One region of the Streptomyces sp. CWNU-52B genome, then DNA from elsewhere that is predicted to be linked to it. Evidence: riboswitches for the same ligand, from Rfam matches in the RefSeq annotation. Region 1 holds a riboswitch; each other region holds the start of a gene.

Region 1 (3,391 bases):
GGGAACTGCGCGACCAGCCCCTGCGGCGCCGCGGTCGACGACGGCGCCCGTGCTACCGGCTACGCCGCCGCGCGTGGAGGAGGGGGCTGCCTCTTGAGGGGCGCGGGGAACTGCGCGCTCAGCCCCCGCGGCGCCGCAGTCGACGACGGCGCCACCGTTCGGCGGCTACGCCGCCACGCGTTGTGTGTACTCCTCGATCTCCCCCATCGGCGGCCTCTCCTCCGTGTCCACCGAGTGCGTACGCGGCTCGAAGCCACCCTCGCCCCGTACGAACTGCGTCAGCGACGGCCGGATCATATGGCCGCGGGCCAGCCGCAACTGAGCCGTGCGGTAGATCGCCGCGGACATCCGGCCGAGCGCCTGGCTGTCCTGGTGGCGGTGCTTGCGGACCCCGACGTCGACCTGCGCGAGGGCGTCCAGGCCGACGAGGTGCAGCGCGTCGACCAGCATGCCCAGCTCCACGCCGTAACCGACGGGGAACGGCAGCCGTTCGAGGAGCGAGCGGCGGGCCGCGTACTCCCCGCCCAGCGGCTGGACGAAGCCGGCCAGCTGCGGCCAGTGCATGTTGAGCAGCGGGCGCGCCATCAGCTCGGTGACCCGGCCCCCCTGACCCGCGGCGCCCCCGGCACCGGACCCGTCGGACAGGGCGAGCGGGCGGTCGTACATCGCCTTGACGAGGTCCACACCGGGGTCGGTGAGCAGCGGCCCGACGATCCCGGAGACGAAGTCCGCCGAGAACTCCTTCAGGTCCGCGTCGACGAAGGCCACGATGTCCCCACGCGTGACCAGCAGCGAGCGCCACAGCACCTCGCCCTTGCCGGGGACGGCCGGGATACGGGGCAGGATCTCGTCCCGGTGCACGACCCGGGCGCCCGCGGCGGCGGCGACCTCGGAGGTACGGTCCGTCGAACCCGAGTCGATCACCACGACCTCGTCGACGAGCGGCACCTTCGCGGTCATCAGCTCGCGGCGGATCACGGTGACGATCTCGCCGACCGTCGCCTCCTCGTCGAGCGCGGGCAGTACGACACTCACCGTGGAGCCGGTGGAGCGCTTCGCGGCGACGATCTTCTTGAGCGGGCGGTCCTCGACGGACCAGGAGCGCGTGCTCAGCCAGCGCTCGACGTCTTCCAGCACGTGCGGCTCTCCCTTGCGTTCATTGGGATGCGTGTGCCCGGCGCCGCGGCAGCGGTGGGTGGCCGCTGTCATCTCGCGGTTCGGACTGCTCTCTCCACCATCCAGGCCTTCGGTTACAGTCTTGAACAACGCTGATGACCATCGCATGTCGGGGGTCGTTGCGTGTACAACTAAAACTGAATACCGCTCATCCAGAGGGGCAGAGGGATACGGCCCGTTGAAGCCCCGGCAACCCTCCAGCCGGTCTCGTCCTGATCATCGTCGATCAGTGCCGCGAGGCTCCCGGCTCGGGAAGGTGCCAAATCCGTCTCACGGCGAAGTGCGTCGTGAGGAAGATGAGGAGAAAGGGCCTCGCCTCCATGGCTGCGCAGACAGTTGCAAGCACCACGAACTCCGCCCCCGCCGCGAATCCCTCCGCGAGCCACGGCAACTCCGTGGACCTCGGCCCGGCAGCGGCGCTCTCCTGCCGCGAGTGCGGCCACCGCGTCCCGCTCGGCCCGGTCTTCGCCTGCGAGGAGTGTTTCGGACCGCTGGAGATCGCCTACGACTTCTCGGGCTACGACACCGAGGAACTGCGGGCGCGGATCGAGTCGGGCCCCGCGAACATCTGGCGCTACGCGCCGCTGCTGCCCGTCCCCGCGGACGTGGCGGACAAGCCGAACATCAACCCGGGCTGGACCAAGCTCGTCAAGGCCGACAACCTGGCCCGCGAACTGGGCGTCGACCCCGGCAAGCTCTTCGTCAAGGACGACTCGGGCAACCCGACGCACTCCTTCAAGGACCGCGTCGTCGCCCAGGCCATCGAGGCCGCGCGCGCCTTCGGCTTCACCACGCTCTCCTGCTCCTCCACGGGCAACCTCGCGGGCGCGGTGGGCGCCGCCGCCGCCCGCGCCGGCTTCCGTTCCTGCGTGTTCATCCCGCACGACCTGGAGCAGGGCAAGGTCGTCATGGCCGCGGTCTACGGCGGCGAGCTCGTCGGGATCGAGGGCAACTACGACGACGTGAACCGTTTCTGCTCCGAGCTGATCGGCGACCCGGCCGGCGAGGGCTGGGGCTTCGTCAACGTGAACCTGCGGCCGTACTACGCGGAGGGGTCCAAGACCCTGGCGTACGAGATCTGCGAGCAGCTCGGCTGGCGGCTGCCGGACCAGCTGGTCGTGCCGATCGCCTCCGGCTCCCAGCTGACGAAGATCGACAAGGGTCTGAAGGAACTGATCGAGCTCGGCCTCGTCGAGGACAGGCCGTACAAGATCTTCGGCGCCCAGGCCGAGGGCTGCTCGCCGGTGTCCGTCGCCTACAAGGCCGGGCACGACGTCGTACGGCCGCAGAAGCCGAACACGATCGCCAAGTCGCTCGCCATCGGGAACCCGGCGGACGGCCCGTACGTGCTCGACATCGCCCGGCGCACGGGCGGGGCCGTGGAGGACGTGAACGACGACCAGGTGGTCGACGCGATCAAGCTGCTGGCGCGGACCGAGGGGATCTTCGCGGAGACCGCCGGCGGGGTGACGGTGGGCGTGGCGAAGAAGCTGATCGAGAGCGGGCTGCTCGACCCCACTCTGACGACCGTGGTCCTCAACACCGGGGACGGTCTGAAGACCCTGGACGCGGTGGCCTCCGACACGGGGCTCACGGCGACCATCCGCCCGAACCTGGACTCCTTCCACGAGGCCGGGCTCGGTTCCTGACCGTGCATGACCGTGTATGACCTTGCTTGACCGTGGGCTTTGCGCACGGGGCGGTGGGGGCCGGTCGGGCCCCCGCGGCGGAGCCACGGATGTCACAGTTCCGCCGCCGCCCCCGGAAGCGAGATCTCACAGTCCCGCCGCCCCTGAAAGCGCGAAGCCCGCGCCGTTTCCCGCGCCCCTCACGGGCGCTGTAGCCCAGCCACACCCGACGGAGGTCCCATGAGCGTCAACGTCCGCATCCCCACCATTCTGCGCACCTACACGGGCGGCAAGGCCGAAGTGGCCGCCGAGGGTGCGACCCTCGCCGAGGTCATCGCCGACCTGGAGGCGAACCACACCGGTATCGCCGCCCGCGTCCTGGACGACCAGGGGAAGCTGCGGCGGTTCGTCAACGTGTACGTGAACGACGACGACGTCCGTTTCGAGCAGGGGCTGGAGACGGTCACGCCGGACGGCGCGGGCGTCTCGATCATCCCGGCGGTCGCCGGAGGCTGACCGCCCGCCGTGCGCCCTCGTGCGAGGCCCGCCCAGGCCGTCGCCGATTACCTTGAGTAATGGCGAACACG
Region 2 (3,391 bases), on a different contig from region 1:
TCCCAGGGGCCCGGGGTCGCCTATCTGGCGCACCTGCTGGGGTTCTCCGCCGGGTTCCTCTACGCGTGGGTGGCGTACGGCCGTCCGGCTAGAGTGAAATCCCCAGCGCCGGCCCCCGAGGGAGAAAACCAGCCGTGATCACCGCGATCGTGCTCATCAAGACCAGCGTGGACCGGATTCCCGAGATCGCCGAGTCGGTCGCGGCGCTGGAGAGCGTCAGCGAGGTCTTCTCCGTGACCGGGACGTACGACCTGATCGCCATGGTGCGGGTGAAGGCCCACGACGACCTGGCCGACGTCATCCCCGGGATGATCAGCAAGATCCCGGGGGTGGAGGGCACGGACACGCATGTGGCGTTCCGCACCTACTCCCAGCACGACCTGGAGGCGGCGTTCGCCATCGGCGGCGACAACTAGGGCTGTTGCGGAAGCGGCCCCAGGACACCGCCCCTCAGGAGTGGGCCGCCGTCAGGCCGTGGGGACGCAGCGGCCGTCCTGCGTGCGGTAGTTCCAGCGGGCGCCGTCCTGGACCAGTTCCCGCACGGCCCGTACGAAACGCTCCACGTGCTCGTCGGGGGTGCCGGCGCCGAAGCTGACGCGGATGGCGTTCAGGGACTTCTCGCCGGGCGCGGCCTCGGGGGCTCCGCACTCGCCCTGGGACTGCGGGTCGCTGCCGAGGAGCGTACGGACGAGAGGGTGGGCGCAGAAGAGGCCGTCGCGGACGCCGATGCCGTACTCGGCGGAGAGCGCGGCGGCGAAGTGCGAGCTGTTCCAGCCCTCGACGACGAACGAGATGACGCCGACGCGCGGGGCGTCGTCGCCGAAGAGGGACAGGACGCGGACCTCGGGCACCTCGGCGAGACCGGCGAGGACGGTGTCGATCAGGTGCCGCTCCCGGGCGACCAGCGAGGTGAAGCCGGCCTCGGTGAGGGCCTTGCAGGCGGAGGCGATGGAGTAGGCGCCGATGACGTTGGGCGACCCGGCCTCGTGCCGTGCGGCGCTCTCGTGCCACTCGACGTCGACACCCCCGTCGACCCGCCGCGTCACCTTGCGCGAGGCGCCTCCGCCGGCGAGGTACGGCTCGGCCTCGGTCAGCCAGTCCGCGCGTCCGGCCAGCACACCCGCCCCGAACGGCGCGTACAGCTTGTGCCCGGAGAACGCGACCCAGTCCACGTCCAGCTCCCGTACGGAGACCGGGTGGTGGGGCGCGAGCTGGGCGGCGTCGAGCACGATGCGGGCGCCGTGGGTATGGGCGGCGGCGGCCAGCTCCCGTACGGGCCACAGCTCACCGGTGACGTTCGAGGCACCCGTGACGCACACGAGCGCCGGTCCCCGCGGGTCGCGCTCGGCCAGGGCCCGCTCCAGCGTGGCGACGGCCTCGCCCGGGGTGCGCGGGGCGTCGAGATAGGTGACCCGGGCGTCCCGCCAGGGCAGCAGCGACGCGTGGTGCTCGGTCTCGAAGACGAAGACCTGGCAGCCGGCGGGGAGGGCGGCGGCGAGGAGGTTCAGCGAGTCGGTGGTGGACCGGGTGAAGACGACCTGGTCGCCGTCGTCCCGGCAGTCGAGGAACTCCGCGACGGTCCTGCGGGCGTTCTCGAAGAGATCCGTGGAGAGCTGGGACAGGTACCCGGCCCCGCGGTGCACGCTCCCGTAGTACGGGGCGTACGCGGCCACGTCGTCCCACACCCGCTGGAGGGCGGGGGCGCTGGCGGCGTAGTCGAGCGCGGCGTAGGTGACCTCGCCGCCGGTCACGAGCGGGACGGTGACGTCCCGGCCCAGCACGGGCAGCGATCCGGACCCGGAGACGTCCTGACACCCGGTCTCGACGGACTCGACGGACTGGACAGCCTGGACGGACCGGTCGGCGGCAGCGGTGGAGACAGACATGGCGAACTCCTGAGAGGCAGGCGAGATCACTGTGCGGGCCGCGGGCGGGCAGGCCTCGGCGGCTCGGCACAGGAGAGGTGAAAGGGGTACGCGGAAGTGGGGCTCGGCGCCCTATCGCATTCGCTTGCTCATGAAAGGCTCCCTCGAACGACCAGGACCCCTGGTGTGTCCGCTCCAGCGAGCGGTGAGGGGTCCGCGCTTGCCGTAGACCTCACTGCCTACGACCTGGTCTTCACCCGGGGCACCCCGCCACGGACGGAGGGTTGCCGGACAGTCGGCCGGGGCCTCATGACTGTCACTCATGACCTGCCAGCATCTTGCCACACGATCTTCCGAGCGCACTACGGATGTCCGTATACCGGGACGGCGTGGGTCGCGGTGCCGGGCGCGCGGTCCTTTCCGGGGGGCGAGGAACTGCGTCTCTCGGGGGCGCGGGGAACTGCGCGACCAGCCCCACCCGCCCAGCTACCGGTTGGTGGCAGCCACCCACCGGTCGAGCGTCCGCAGCGCCGCCCCCGAGTCGATCGCCTCCGCGGCGCGAGCCATCCCCGCCCGGATCTGCTCCGCGAGCGGCCCGGCGCCCGGCGTCAGCGCCACCAACGCCGCCGCGGAGTTCAGCAGCACCGCGTCCCGGACCGGCCCGGTCTCCCCCTGCAGCAGCCGCCGCGCGACATCCGCGTTGTACGACGCGTCAGCCCCTCGCAACGCCTCCACGGGCACCAGCTCGATCCCCACGTCCCGCGGGTCGAAGGCCTCCTCGCGGACCTTCCCGTCCCGCACGACCCACACCCGCGAGGTCGCCGTCGTCGTCAGCTCGTCGAGCCCGTCGTCACCGCGGAAGACCAGCGAGGAGTTGCCGCGCTCGGCGAACACCCCGGCCATGATCGGCGCCATCAGCGGGTCGGCGCACCCGACCGCCTGTGCCTTCACCCGCGCGGGGTTGGTCAGCGGACCGAGCACGTTGAACACCGTCCTGATGCCCAACTGCCCCCGCGCGGCACCCACATGACGCATCGCCGGATGGAACTTGGCCGCGAAGCAGAAGGTGATCCCGGCCACCTCGGCGACCTCCGCCACCCGATCCGTCGGCAGCGCCAGATTGACCCCGAGCTTCTCCAGCACGTCGGAGGCCCCGGAGGCGGAGGAGGCCGCCCGGTTTCCGTGCTTGACGACCTTGGCGCCGGTCCCGGCGATGACGATCGCCGACATGGTGGAGATGTTGACGGTCTTCGCCCCGTCGCCGCCCGTACCGACGATGTCGACGGTGTCCCCCGGCACCTCGATCACGTTCGCGTGCTCGTACATGGCCCGGACGAACCCGACGATCTCCTCGACGGTCTCGCCCTTGGCCCGCAGCGCCACCACGAACCCGGCGATCTGCGCGTCCGTCGCCTCGCCCCGCATGATGAGGTCCATCGCCCAGGCGGTGTCGTCGGCACTCAGATCGCGCCCGTCCAGCAGCCCGTTCAACAGGACGGGCCAGGAACGGACCGCCGCGGTGTCGC
Region 3 (3,391 bases), on a different contig from region 1:
CGCGGGTACGGACACGGGCGCGCTCACGGACCCGAGCGCGGGTATGCGCCCGGGTGTGGACATGTACCCCGGCACGCCCATGTATCCCGGCGCGGCCACGAGTGCCGCCGCCGACCAGAGCCTCGGCGGCGGCATGTACCTCGGCACGGACCAGTACGCGGGTACGGGCCAGTACGCCGGCACCACGGGCCGGTACGTCGACGTGAGCACCCCCATCGCCACCGGTGTCGCCCTCGACATGCAGGGCATGTCCGCCCCCAGGTACGCCGTGCCCGATCCCAGGTACGCGGTTCCCGGCCCCGGCCACACCGTGCCGGCCCCCGCTCCGGCGCCCGCGCCCGCGGTGGCCGTACCCGACCCCGGCTACGGCGGGCAGGGCGCCAGGGCCGCCGACTTCGCGCGCGCCCAGATCGGCAAGCCGTGCGTCTGGGGCGCCATGGGACCGGGCTCGTACGACTGCTCCAGCCTCACCCAGGCCGCGTGGAAGGCCGCGGGAGTCGCCCTCCCGCGTGCCGTCCACGAGCAGGCGACCGCCGGCGCGCTGGTCTCCGGCGCCGAGATCCGGCTCGGTGACCTGATCCTCTACAGCGGCCCCGTCGGGCACGTGGGCATCTACACGGGCAACGGCATGATGGTCCACGCGCCGAGCCCGGGGGCCGCCATCCGCGAGGAGTCGATCTACTGGGCGGGCGAGTCCGCGATCCACAGCGTGATACGCCCCGCCTGAGCCGTCCGCACGGCGGGCGGGGAGCTTGGGCCTAACTTCCCGCCCGTACCCGGCCGAGGAAGGCCGGGTGCCGGCCGAGACGGCGGACGTACCGCTCCAGGTTGAGGTACGGGGCCAGGGCGTCGGCCGTGCCGAGGTGGGTGAGCGCCACCCAGAGGTCCACGTCCGCGGCGCTGATCTCGGCGCCCAGCACATGAGGGTGCGCGGCCAGCTGATGGTCGAGCAGGGTCAGCGTCGCCGCCCGCGCGGGAGGCTGGGCGGCCGGTGTGACGTCCCGGGTGAGGAGTTCACGCAGGGCGTCGATCTCCGCGGCGAGGGCCGGCGGCCGCAGCACGGGCAGGCCGGCCGCCTCCGCCTCCCGGAGCCCGGAGAGGTCGGCCAGGTCGCGCAGGATGTCGGGCGTGTGGTTGCTGACGACGCGTCCGCTCCACCGGTCGCACAGCGCGGGCGCGGTGAGCGGCCCGTCGTAGTGGTGCCAGGTCGCCTCGTAGGCCCGGCGCAGCGCGGCGAAGGCGTCGGGTGTCTCGGCGGGGTGGGTCAGGACCGTCGTGGCGGTCGAGTGCTGAAGGCCCAGCAGGGCCAGGGTGATCGCGACCCGCTCCGAACGCTGACAGCCTTCGGACAGATACAGCTGATAGCGGTGCGGTGCCGGGTAGAAGCCGCCGGCGAGGCCGACGCCGATGCGACCGCGGAAGCGGTGCGGACGTACGGCGGGGCCGGGCACGGCCGCACCGCAGCCGGCCGCGGGGGTGACCGCCGTCCGTGCGGCGGCCGTCGCGAAGGTACCTGTGCTCGAACCGCGGGAAACTGTCTCGGGCATGGCTCTCCTGAGGGAATCGCGGAAGCCCTGGCAGCCTTGTGGGCACCAGTGGCGAAACGGGGTGACTGCGCTGTCGCTGTCGGCGTGCAGGTCCGGATCAGGCGGACATGCGGCGGACTAGTACGCGCTGGAGACGCGGAGCAGGTCGATGTGCAGTCGCCTCGTCAAGCCGTTCCTGGGCAATTCCCACCCGTCCACGGTCGGGGCTCGCACGAGGCGAGACCACGCTTGTCCCGCCGCTCCGGCGGAACCCGGTCGTCACCCGGGGCACCCCGTCGCGGTGGAAGGGTTGCCTGCCAGCGGGCCGGGGCCGATGAACCGCACGGACGGGGGAGGACCCCGCCCGACGGGCGCTGACAATCGTGACCGTCCCCGCAAGTGTCGGTGCGCTGAGTGAGGTCGTCAAGAAGCCCATACGACACGTCTCAACACGTGGGCAGACGAACAAGAACGGACGAACCGCCGGCCGGTGTGCGCCCGACCGTACCGGCCCTCGGACTCCTGTGAGAATTTTCCGACTGCCGGAAGAAACGGCACACCCGTACTGTTGTGTGCGTCGACGAGCAGACGCTGCCCGGCAACGGGACCGCACGGACGGAGGTGACGCACGTGGGACCACGCCCCGTGCCCTGCCTCCGCGTCCCGAAGCTCACACCGCGCCGCCGGGTGCGGCTGTACTCGCGGCCGCACATCGACCTGCTCCGCTTCGCCGGCGCGCTCTGTCGTCCCTGACCCGTACTCCACGCGGCTCCGCCCTCCTCCAGCGAGGGCCGGCTTTCTCCTACGGTCGATCAGGAAGGCACACCTCTCGTGTCCTCAACACCTGCTGCCCCGCCCTCTCCCGAGCCCGCCCCCTCCGCCGCCTCTTCTTCCGCCTTCCTGCACCTCGCCGTGGCGCTCGACGGCGCAGGCTGGCATCCCGCCGCCTGGCGTGAACCGGTGGCCCGCCCCCGTGACCTGCTCACTGCCGGCTACTGGACGGACCTCGTCACCGAGGCCGAACGCGGACTGCTCGACTTCGTGACCATCGAGGACGCCCTCGGTCTCCAGTCCTCGCGGTTCACCGAACCCGACGGGCGGACCGACCAGGTCCGCGGCCGCCTCGACGCCGTCCTCATCGCCGCCCGCGTCGCACCGCTGACCCGTCACATAGGGCTGCTGCCGACCGTGGTGACCCCCCATACGGAGCCCTTCCACATATCGAAGGCCATCGCCACCCTCGACTACGTGAGCTCCGGGCGCGCGGGCGTCCGGGTCCAGGCGTCGGTCCGCCGGAACGACGCCGCCCACTTCGGCCGCCGTACGTTCCCCTCGTTCCGCATCGAGGACCTGGACAGCCCCGAGGTGCGGGAGCTGACGATCGACCTCTTCGACGAGGCGGCCGACTACGTCGAAGCGGTCCGACGGCTGTGGGACAGCTGGGAGGACGACGCGGAGATCCGGGACGTCGCCACCGGCCGCTTCGTCGACCGGGACAAGCTGCACTACATCGACTTCGAGGGCAGGCACTTCAGCGTCAAGGGGCCCTCGATCACCCCCAGGCCCCCGCAGGGCCAGCCGCTGGTCGGCGCGCTCGCCCACGACTCCGTGACCGGTGCCCCGTACCGCCTGCTGGGCCGCTCCGCCGACCTCGGATTCGTCACCCCGCACGACGCGGCACAGGCCGAGGCGATCGTCGCCTCGGTGCGCGCCGAACAGGACGCGGCCGGGCGGGCGGGGGAGCCCCTGCACCTCTTCGGCGACCTGGTCGTCCTCCTCGACGAAGATCCGGCCGAGGCCGTGGCCCGCAAGGAGCGGCTCGACGCTCTCGCGGGCTACCCGTACACCAGCGACGCCCGTGTCTT
Region 4 (3,391 bases), on a different contig from region 1:
CGAAGATGCCTCCGTAGGCGGCGAGGATGCGCCCGAAGTCGGCGTCGGACTGGAGAGTGGCCACCACCCCGTACAGGCCGAGAGCGATGACGCCCGCGCCGATCCAGATCCAGCCCCGGTGCTCGCGGATGCCCTGCCACACCAGCCAGGCGCCGCCGATCTCGAAGAGCGCGGCGACGACGAACAGGGCAAGGGAACGAGCGACGGTCATGACGCCCGACCCTACCCGCGGCGCACGCCCATGATCCCTCGGCCTCAGCCCTTCGCCGCGGCCCGGTAGGGCCGGAAGAAGGCGCGCAGTTCCTCCGCGTAGAGCTCCGGCTCCTCGAACGGCGCGAAGTGCCCGCCGCGCGCGGGCTCGTTCACGTACACGGTGTTCGCCGTGCGGTCGAGCCACGCCCGCGGTGGCCGGAGGATGTCGCCGTGGAAGAGCGAGAAACCGGACGGCACCTCGACCCGTCGGGTGAGCTGCTCGGGCGGGATCGCGGAGTTCGCGTGGTACATGCGCATCGACGAGCCGATCGTCTCCGTGAGCCAGTAGAGCGTGACGTTCGTGAGGATCTCGTCCTTCGTGAAGCTCCGCTCGACGTCGCCGTCACAGTCGCTCCAGGCCCGGAGTTTCTCCACGATCCACGCGGCGAGCCCGGCCGGCGAGTCGGTGAGCCCGGCGGCGGCGGTCTGGGGCCTCGTGCGGTGGACGGCACCGTAGGCACCCTCGCTCGCGCCCCAGGCAGCGACGTCCGCGAACCAGGCGCGCTCCTCGGGCGCGAGCTCGGCCGGATCGCCGGTGAACACGGGCAGACCCCCGTCCATACGGTGGACGGCCACGACCCGGTCGGGGTGGTCGAGCGCGAGATAGCGGCTCACGTGGCTGCCGATGTCCCCGCCCGCCGCGCCGAACCGCGCGTAGCCGAGGACGTCCATGAGCTCGGCCCACAGTCCGGCGACCGCGATGGAGTCGAGAGGCGGGCCCGTGGGGCGGTCGGAGTACCCGTAGCCCGGCATGTCGGGTACGACCACGTCGAACGCGTCGGCGGGGTCGGCGCCGTGCGCACCGGGGTCGGTCAGCAGCGGGACGACCTTCGAGTAGCGCCAGAAGGAGTCCGGCCAGCCGTGGCTGAGGACCAGTGGCAGTACGGGACCGGCCGGTGCGACGGCCCGCGCGTGCACGAAGTGGATGCCCAGGCCGCCGAGCCGGGCGCGGAAACGGGGCAGCCGGGCGAGCGCCGCCTCCTGCGCCGGCCAGTCGAACGTGTCCGCCCAGTGGGCGACGAGTTCACGGAGATAGGCGACATCGGTCCCGAGCGACCACCCGGCGTCCTCGGGCGCGTCCGGCCAGCGTGTGGCGCGCAGCCTGGCGCGGAGGTCCTCCAGCGCCGCGGGACCGGTCTGCGGGGTGAAGGGTTCTGGTGCGGTCGTCGGGTCCGGCATGGCACGCATGCTACGGGGCGCACTCCGCTGGACGCGCGGCGGTGGTGTGTCCGGTCTTGTCCCGGATGACGAAGGGGGACGATGTGCCGGAGAGCACCTATGTAGGACGCATGAATGCTGGGAGGGCGGGTAACGGAGCGCCTGTGAACGGAGAATGAGGGCGATGCGGGTGGGACCCAACGACGACGACGGTGACGGCTGTGCGGGGCTCGACGGCGACCTGATGGAGACCGGGTACGCCACGGGTGGCGACGACGGATGCATCGCCGATGCCCGTCATCACGCCAGGGCCTTCCTGGAGCGGGCCCGTGGCCGTCAGCCGTCCGTGACGGCCCGTGTCGTGGGGCTGATCCAGCTGGTGGTCAGTGAACTGGTCACCAACGCCTGCAAATACGCCCCGGGCCCTGTTCTGATGGAGCTGCGCGTCACCCACGAGGCCGTGGACGTCGTCGTGTGGGACAGCGACCCGACGGTTCCCGAGGCCCGCGTCGCCGATCCCGACAGGGTCGGTCAGCACGGCCTGGAGATCGTCAAGGCCGTGGCCCAGGACCTGGAGATCCGCAGGGAGCCGGTCGGCAAACGCATCAGGGCCCGCATCGCCCTGTCCGACGCGTCCACGAACGGCACCGCCACCGCCTGTGCTTGACGCGTGACGTGCGTCGACACGTGACGCGCGGGGACGGGCGAGGGACGGGCAGGGGACGGGCGAGCGGACCGTGACCGCCGCCGCGATCACCCATTGACGGATCAGGACGCAGCTCAGTACCGTTGCATGTGGCATTGAGTGTCAGCGTCAAGCCCTGGCTCGCTGGCCGGCAACCCTCGTACGCGGTGGGGTGCTCCAGGTGAAAGCCCGGCAGGGCCGCCGGCTCTGCAAGTGCGTGACCCCGTGACCGGGGTCCGACGATCTGGAGGACCGTGGTGCGACGCAGTGTCGACCTGAACGCCTCGATCGCGACCGCGCCGGCGTTCTTCCGGTTCTCCCGCCGGCGCCACATCGATCTGCAGCGCATCACCAGCTGTCTCTGTCACGGCTGACCGGGTCCCGCTGCCGGCCGCTTGACCGCACGGCTGCCGGGCTTCGCTCGGCCGGCTGACGTCCGCAGACCCCCGTGCGCCGCCTGGGCCGGCCGGTTCCCGCGGCAGTGTTCCGCGGGCGCTCAGGGGCTGTCGGCTCCACAGCGATGTCACGCCGTCATCGGCGTCCTCCCCTTCCTCCCCCTCGCCTTCCTCCCTCCCTCCCTCCCTCCCTCCCTTCCTCCCTGTCTGAACCCAGCTGCCCCGAACAGGGGCGGCACCACCTGCGGTTCCCCTTGTACGCATGGGCGCGCGCCGGGAGATCCATGGGCGCGGGTCTGGTGATTTTCGAGTAGGAGAAACGATTCCGTGAAACCGTATCCGGATTCCAGAGCCACCCGGTGGACCGCGCCCGCCGCGCTCGTGACAGCCGCCCTGCTGTCGCTGAGCGCCTGCTCGTCGGGCAGCGGGACCGGCTCCGGCGCGGGCGGCGGCGAGGGCCCGGCCCGGTCCGGCGGCACGCTGACGTTCGCGGTGGGGTCCGACGCGGGCTGCGTCGATCCGCAGCAGGTGGGCAGCAACGACACGATCTACTCGCTCCGCCAGGTGGTGGACTCACTCACCGACCAGGATCCCAGGACCGGCAAGATCGTGCCGTGGCTGGCGAAGAGCTGGGACATCGACGCGGACGCCACGACCTTCACGTTCCACCTGCGCTCGGGAGTCACCTTCAGCGACGGGTCACCGCTGACCGCACAGGTGGTCAAGGACAACTTCGACGCGGTGCCCGACCTCGGCGCGCTGGGCACGCTGGCCCAGGGCTACTTGAGCGGCCTGGAGAAGACCACCGTGGTCGACCCGCTCACGGTGCGGGTGAGGTTCAAGCAGCCCAACGCGCAGTTCCTCCAGGCCACGGCGACGCACTCACTGGGCATCGAGTCCT

The links. A riboswitch is a leader RNA that binds a small molecule or an ion and turns the genes downstream of it on or off. The one in region 1 is predicted to bind S-adenosylmethionine.
Region 2: it holds a riboswitch for S-adenosylmethionine, as region 1 does, so the genes downstream of both, ACLVWQ_RS30020 (aminotransferase class V-fold PLP-dependent enzyme) here and thrC (threonine synthase) in region 1, are expected to answer to the same signal.
Region 3: it holds a riboswitch for S-adenosylmethionine, as region 1 does, so the genes downstream of both, ACLVWQ_RS26515 (putative leader peptide) here and thrC (threonine synthase) in region 1, are expected to answer to the same signal.
Region 4: it holds a riboswitch for S-adenosylmethionine, as region 1 does, so the genes downstream of both, ACLVWQ_RS05655 (putative leader peptide) here and thrC (threonine synthase) in region 1, are expected to answer to the same signal.

The regions. Positions count from the first base shown of each region.
Region 1 is NZ_JBLFJV010000008.1:175,482-178,872, forward strand. It holds gene ACLVWQ_RS11665 (glucosyl-3-phosphoglycerate synthase) at 166-1,137, opposite strand; SAM riboswitch class I at 1,322-1,479, shown strand; gene thrC (threonine synthase) at 1,497-2,825, shown strand; gene ACLVWQ_RS11675 (MoaD/ThiS family protein) at 3,045-3,320, shown strand.
Region 2 is NZ_JBLFJV010000044.1:81,163-84,553, reverse strand. It holds gene ACLVWQ_RS30030 (rhomboid family intramembrane serine protease) at 1-138, shown strand, start outside; gene ACLVWQ_RS30025 (Lrp/AsnC family transcriptional regulator) at 135-416, shown strand; gene ACLVWQ_RS30020 (aminotransferase class V-fold PLP-dependent enzyme) at 468-1,886, opposite strand; SAM riboswitch class IV at 2,077-2,193, opposite strand; gene trpD (anthranilate phosphoribosyltransferase) at 2,352-3,391, opposite strand, start outside.
Region 3 is NZ_JBLFJV010000028.1:128,647-132,037, forward strand. It holds gene ACLVWQ_RS26505 (C40 family peptidase) at 1-727, shown strand, start outside; gene ACLVWQ_RS26510 (glutathione S-transferase family protein) at 759-1,547, opposite strand; gene ACLVWQ_RS26515 (putative leader peptide) at 1,665-1,760, opposite strand; SAM riboswitch class IV at 1,767-1,915, opposite strand; gene ACLVWQ_RS26520 (putative leader peptide) at 2,214-2,279, shown strand; gene ACLVWQ_RS26525 (LLM class flavin-dependent oxidoreductase) at 2,358-3,391, shown strand, end outside.
Region 4 is NZ_JBLFJV010000005.1:626,038-629,428, forward strand. It holds gene ACLVWQ_RS05640 (YnfA family protein) at 1-211, opposite strand, end outside; gene ACLVWQ_RS05645 (epoxide hydrolase family protein) at 256-1,431, opposite strand; gene ACLVWQ_RS05650 (ATP-binding protein) at 1,595-2,077, shown strand; SAM riboswitch class IV at 2,208-2,317, shown strand; gene ACLVWQ_RS05655 (putative leader peptide) at 2,350-2,469, shown strand; gene ACLVWQ_RS05660 (ABC transporter substrate-binding protein) at 2,818-3,391, shown strand, end outside.